Regions from separate parts of the Enterobacter sp. RIT637 genome, predicted to be linked through region 1. Evidence: predicted binding sites of a transcription regulator. Region 1 holds the regulator's gene; the other holds the start of a gene.

What was found. The regulator LexA, encoded in region 1, represses DNA repair genes until DNA is damaged. The targets are predictions, from matches to a motif close to TNCTGTATGTACATACAGNA.
Region 2: sulA (SOS-induced cell division inhibitor SulA) is a predicted target of LexA. The motif match lies at 1,506-1,525, and genes of this name have one in related genera.

The regions. Positions count from the first base shown of each region.
Region 1 covers NZ_JAIHAZ010000028.1:5,187-8,607, forward strand. Annotated here, with positions in the region: gene plsB (glycerol-3-phosphate 1-O-acyltransferase PlsB) at 1-452, opposite strand, end outside; gene K5E19_RS22570 (diacylglycerol kinase) at 607-975, shown strand; gene lexA (transcriptional repressor LexA) at 1,084-1,692, shown strand; gene dinF (MATE family efflux transporter DinF) at 1,755-3,092, shown strand; gene K5E19_RS22585 (CsbD family protein) at 3,213-3,421, shown strand, end outside.
Region 2 covers NZ_JAIHAZ010000001.1:115,386-118,806, reverse strand. Annotated here, with positions in the region: gene yccS (YccS family putative transporter) at 1-745, shown strand, start outside; gene K5E19_RS00465 (TfoX/Sxy family DNA transformation protein) at 702-1,328, opposite strand; gene sulA (SOS-induced cell division inhibitor SulA) at 1,546-2,055, shown strand; gene ompA (porin OmpA) at 2,411-3,421, shown strand, end outside.

The sequences.
Region 1 (3,421 bases):
TGGATGCCGTTGAGCATACGCAGCGGCGGATTCTCTTCGCCTTTTTCGCGGCCCGGACGGCGACCAAACATCACTGAGACCGGCACCATCTGCACATCCAGATCGGGATTGCTGCGGTGCAGGTCGAGATAGTCATGGAACAGCTTGATGGACTCTTCTTTCGGCGTGTAATAGGTAAACACGCGTGGTCCGCCGTGGATAAACACATAGCGCGGCAGCAGAGTGCCATCAACTTCAAGCGGTTCAAGTGGGTCAGGTAAATCATGCGCCAGACATTGGGCGCGAAGCGTCAGCAGGTCTGCCTTCGAGTTATAAGGCAAAACGTACATAATAGGGCGCGACGTATCGAGCCCTAATTCCAGCGCAGGTTCTGCTGGGATAGACTTACTTTTTACCAGGACGCTTAATGGTAAATTAAGTAATTTGTAGTAAATTCGTGGCCAGCCGGACATAAACGATGTAAAGCCTCTGGTTAATAATGCAATTGCGGCGCAAGGATAACAGAAAGCGCGCAAAATTTCTGTTGTTACCCGTCATACTTCAGGCTGCAGCAAAACGCGCTGCGCTTATAGTTAGTGACGCTTTTTCCAATAAAAGGTTCTTTTAATGGCCAATAATACCACTGGGTTAACCCGAATCATCAAAGCTGCTGGCTATTCATGGAAAGGTTTCCGTGCCGCATGGGTCAATGAAGCCGCGTTTCGCCAGGAGGGCGTTGCCGCTATCGTCGCGGTTATCATCGCCTGTTTCCTTGATGTTGATGCTATTACCCGCGTGCTTCTCATCGGCTCTGTTCTTTTGGTGATGATAGTGGAAATTCTCAATAGCGCTATTGAGGCGGTTGTGGACCGTATCGGTTCAGATTTCCACGAACTTTCTGGCCGTGCGAAAGACATGGGGTCTGCCGCTGTGCTGCTGGCGATTATCACGGCAGCGATCACCTGGGTCACGCTGCTTTGGTCACATTTCCGATGAGCCTCGAGGAATAATTAAGTCCCTGGTTTTTTGTGCAGTTTTTGGTTCCAAAATCGCCTTTGACTGTATATACTCACAGCATAACTGTATATACACCCAGGGGGCGGAATGAAAGCGTTAACGACCAGGCAGCAAGAGGTGTTTGATCTCATCCGGGATCATATCGGCCAGACGGGTATGCCACCCACGCGTGCGGAAATCGCGCAGCGTCTGGGCTTCCGTTCTCCAAATGCGGCCGAGGAACATCTGAAAGCGCTGGCGCGCAAAGGTGTGATTGAAATTGTGTCTGGCGCGTCTCGCGGCATTCGTCTGCTGGTGGAAGAAGAGACAGGCATTCCGCTGGTTGGCCGTGTCGCCGCGGGTGAACCTCTGTTGGCCCAGCAGCATATTGAAGGTCACTATCAGGTCGATCCTGGTATGTTCAAGCCGAGTGCAGATTTCCTGCTGCGCGTCAGCGGGATGTCCATGAAAGATATCGGCATTCTTGATGGCGATCTGCTGGCCGTTCACAAAACCCAGGATGTGCGTAACGGTCAGGTTGTGGTCGCGCGTATTGATGATGAAGTGACCGTCAAGCGACTGAAGAAACAGGGTAACACCGTACAGCTGCTGCCCGAAAATAACGAATTCTCCCCGATTGTGGTGGATCTGCGCGAACAGAACTTCTCCATTGAAGGTCTGGCCGTTGGCGTTATCCGCAACGGTGAATGGCTGTAACCTCTTCCTGACAGGCTGCGGGACTCCGTAGCCTGACTCATTTCCCATTCCCGGTATCTTTCATGTCACTGCTTACAGCTTCTGATAAGGCATTGTGGCGTCTTGCACTGCCGATGATTTTTTCCAATATCACCGTTCCTTTGCTTGGCCTGGTGGACACCGCGGTGATTGGTCATCTGGATTCTCCCGTTTATCTGGGCGGCGTGGCGATTGGCGCAACGGCAACCAGTTTTCTCTTTATGCTCCTGCTCTTCTTACGCATGAGTACCACGGGGCTGACGGCACAAGCCTATGGCGCGAAAGATCCGCTGCGACTGGCGCGCGCGCTGGTGCAACCACTCGTTCTGGCGCTTGGGGCTGGCGCGTTAATCGTTCTGTTTCGCACGCCGCTGATTGATCTGGCGCTGCATATTGTGGGCGGGAGCGAGGCGGTACTTGAGCAGGCCAGGCGCTTTCTTGAAATTCGCTGGCTCAGTGCGCCCGCATCGCTGGCAAACCTGGTTCTGCTGGGCTGGCTGCTGGGCGTGCAGTACGCTCGTGCGCCGGTCATCCTGCTGGTGGTGGGAAACCTTTTGAACATCGTGCTCGACCTCTGGCTGGTGATGGGTCTGCACATGAACGTACAGGGCGCGGCGTTGGCAACCGCAGTCGCAGAATACGGCACGTTTATCATCGGTCTGTGGATGGTCTGGCGCGTACTGGCCCTGCGTGGGGTTTCCCTGGTCATGCTGAAAACCGCGTGGCGCGGCAACATCCGCAAGCTGCTGGCGCTGAACCGGGACATCATGCTGCGCTCGCTCCTGCTACAGCTCTGTTTTGGTGCGTTAACGGTTTTTGGTGCCCGTCTTGGGCCTGAGATCGTTGCGGTAAATGCGGTGCTGATGACATTGCTGACGTTTACCGCGTATGCGCTGGACGGCTTTGCTTACGCCGTGGAGGCGCACTCCGGGCAGGCATACGGTGCGCGTGAAACTGGCCAGCTCCACGAGGTGTGGCGGGCGGCTTGCCGTCAGTCAGGTCTGGTCGCGCTGGCGTTCGCACTGATTTATGCCTGTTTCGGCAGCGACATTATCGCGTTACTCACGTCGTTACCGGCATTACGCGAACTGGCGAGCCACTATCTCATCTGGCAGGTGATCTTACCGGTGGTGGGCGTCTGGTGTTATCTGCTGGATGGCATGTTTATTGGCGCAACCCGCGGCGCGGAGATGCGTAACAGCATGGCCGTCGCGGCTGCAGGCTTTGGCCTCACGCTGCTGACCTTACCGTATTTGGGTAATCACGGTTTATGGCTGGCGCTGGCGGTTTTCCTGTCGCTGCGCGGATTGTCGCTGGCATTCATCTGGCACCGCCACTGGCAAAACAATACCTGGCTCCCTTCCCGTCACGATATATCGTGACGGTTAAAGATTCCGAATATGAAATCAACCGCCGAATCCTTAACTACAATAATTATCACGTCCAGCAGAAAAGAACGTAACGGACGTTACGACCCAACGCTTAACTAAGAGGACACGATGATGAATAAAGACGAAATCGGCGGCAACTGGAAGCAGTTCAAAGGTAAAGCGAAAGAACAGTGGGGTAAGCTGACGGATGACGATATGACCGTCATTGAAGGTAAACGCGATCAGCTTGTCGGTAAAATTCAGGAACGTTACGGCTACGCGAAAGACCAGGCGGAAACCGAAGTCAAAGACTGGGAAACCCGTAATGACTACCGCTGGTA
Region 2 (3,421 bases), on a different contig from region 1:
CGTCCTGTTCTTCGCCTTCCGTAACGTGCAATATGCCCACGCGACGATGTTCATCACGCTGCTGGTTTTACTGTGCTTTAACCTGCTGGGAGAAGGGTTTGAAGTTGCCCTGCCCCGCGTGATCGACACGCTCATTGGCTGCGCTATCGCCTGGGCGGCGGTGAGTTTCATCTGGCCCGACTGGCGTTTTCGTAATTTGCCGCGCGTATTAGACAGGGCGATGAATGCAAACTGCCGGTACCTTGATGCGATCCTTGAGCAATACCACCAGGGGCGCGATAACCGCCTTGCTTATCGCATTGCCCGGCGCGATGCGCATAACAGCGATGCTGAACTGGCGTCGGTGGTCTCGAACATGTCAACGGAACCGCGCGCCACCGCAGATATTCGGGAAACCGCGTTTCGTCTGCTGTGTCTGAATCATACGTTCACTAGCTACATTTCTACGTTGGGCGCGCACCGTGAGAAACTGACCAATCCGGGCATTCTCGCCTTACTGGATGATGCTGTCTGCTACGTCGATGATGCGCTTCATCATCGGCCAGCCGATGAGCCGCGTGTTCAGCAATCGCTGGATGAACTGGCCCAACGTATTGCACACCTTGACCCGGGCAGCGACAACAAAGCACCGCTAGTCCTGCAGCAAATCGGCCTGCTGATTGCCCTGCTGCCGGAAATCTGCCGACTGCAGCAGCAGATCGCTATCTTGAGGAATGATGCTCCTGACTCTCAGGCAGCGCATTAAACCACTCTGTCAGCTCCCGGCGAATGTCGGCCGGGAGCGCAGCTTCATGTAGCCCTTCGATGGCACCTTCCAGCGCGAACAGCACCTTAATACTTAAGGCCTTGTTTTTGGACCTCATCTTTAGCCAGCATTTCCTGGCACCCAGTTCACGTAAGGTTTCCTCATTCGTGATGCCTGCTTCTAAAAGCAGCACCTCAAGTTGAAAGGTCAGGTTCGGAAGATCTTTTAGCCGGTTGCGCTGATGGCGCTGGCAGCGCTCTTTCCTTGCCGCGTCGAGAGCAAAGGAGGAAAGCTGGAGCAATTTGTCCCTGTCCTGCCACAGCCCTTCGTCCACCCGATAATAATTAAGCAGGACGGGACGGCCTCGTTTCATCAGCGTCAGAAACGAAGAGGCGTTTTTTACACAATACCTGGCACTCTCTTCACAGGCCCGGAGGTAGAGTTCCCCCTCCGACACCATCGCGAACACCGCGTTATCCACCGCCAGGGTGTACCCACCAAATAGCGCCCGATGATGAATTTCGCCCAAGGGTGAGAGGTATTCCTGTGATTTATAAATCCGCTCATAAGATATCTTTTTCATGATAATTCCATTAAAAATCAATTATTAACAACGATATTTCTCACTAACGGATCCGTTAGCAGGAAAATAGGCAACTTATTGCTGGAGGGCAAGATGATTTTTTATGGCGCACCAAGAATGGGTGAAATTTGCGAGTCTCTTTCCGAAAATGAGGTTGATCTTTATGCATACAGGGGTTACTGTATATCCATACAGTAACTACAGGGCTGGAATGAATATGTACACTTCAGGCTATGCAAATCGCTCAACATCTCTCTCTTCTACCGCTGGCAATGTCGCGCAGAAATCCGTCGGGCGTGATTCTACAGGGCTTATCAGTGAAGTGGTTTATCGTGAAGACCAGCCTCTGTTGACGCAACTCTTATTACTGCCGCTATTACAACAGCTTGGTCAGCAATCACGCTGGCAGCTTTGGCTGACGCCACAACAAAAATTGAGCCGCGAATGGGTTCTGTCTGCGGGCCTGCCGCTGGCGAAAGTGATGCAGATTAACCAACTCTCACCCTGCGATACGGTAGATTCAATGATTCGGGCCTTACGCACAGGGAATTACAGTGTGGTGATCGGATGGCTGCCTGATGAGTTGACGGAAGAGGAACACCTCAGACTGACGGAAGCAGCGGAAGAAGGTCACGCGATGGGGTTTATTATGCGACCGGTTCGTGCAGATTCTTATCGCAGAGGACAACATTCCGGGCTAAAAATTCACTCAAATTTGTATCATTGAGTGAAATTAGGAGTTTTCCTGGAATTTTTTTCGACCATAAGATGCAGAAATAGTTCAACGCGTCAAATCTTCGGCAAGGCTTGTCTGGTGCGGTTCTCGTTAATTTTGCTGCACAATTTTCGTTCAAGAAATGTTAAATAATAGGTATACGGAACTTTTTTTTTCATATGCCTGACAGACTTCACACTTGTAAGTTTTCATCTACGTTGTAGACTTTACATCGCCAGGGGTGCTCGGCCTAAGCCGAAGATATCGGTAGATTTATATTTGACCACGCCCCCCGGTGAAGGATTTAACCGTGATTTCTCTGCAGAGATCTTCATGGCAAATTTTGGATGATAACGAGGCGCAAAAAATGAAAAAGACAGCTATCGCGATTGCAGTGGCACTGGCTGGCTTCGCTACCGTAGCGCAGGCCGCTCCGAAAGATAATACCTGGTATGCAGGTGGTAAACTGGGCTGGTCTCAGTTCCATGACACCGGCTGGTACAACAGCAGCCTGAACAACGATGGCCCGACTCACGAGAGCCAGCTGGGTGCAGGCGCGTTCGGTGGCTATCAGGTTAACCCGTATGTTGGTTTTGAAATGGGTTACGACTGGTTAGGTCGTATGCCATACAAAGGCGACAACGTAAATGGCGCTTTCAAAGCACAAGGCGTTCAGCTGACCGCTAAACTGGGTTACCCAGTAACTGACGATCTGGACGTATACACCCGTCTGGGCGGCATGGTATGGCGCGCAGACTCCAGCAACAGCATTGCTGGCGACGACCATGACACCGGTGTTTCCCCAGTATTCGCTGGTGGCGTTGAGTGGGCTATGACCCGTGACATCGCTACCCGTCTGGAATACCAGTGGGTTAACAACATTGGTGACGGTGCTACCACTGGCGTTCGTCCAGACAACGGCATGCTGAGCGTTGGTGTTTCTTACCGTTTCGGTCAGCAGGAAGATGCTGCGCCAATCGTAGCTCCAGCTCCGGCTCCAGCTCCAGAAGTACAGACCAAGCACTTCACTCTGAAGTCTGACGTTCTGTTCAACTTCAACAAAGCTACCCTGAAACCAGAAGGTCAGCAGGCACTGGATCAGCTGTACACCCAGCTGAGCAACCTGGATCCTAAAGATGGTTCTGTAGTGGTTCTGGGCTTCACCGACCGTATCGGTTCTGACGCTTACAACCAGAAACTGTCTGAGAAACGTGCTCAGTCTGTAGTTGATTACCTGGTATCTAAAGGTATCCCAGCTAACAAGATCTCCCCACGTGGTATGGGCGAATCTAACCCAGTGACCGGTTCTACCTGTGACAACGTGAAAGCTCGCGCTGCACTGATCGACTGCCTGGCACCAGATCGTCGCGTTGAGATC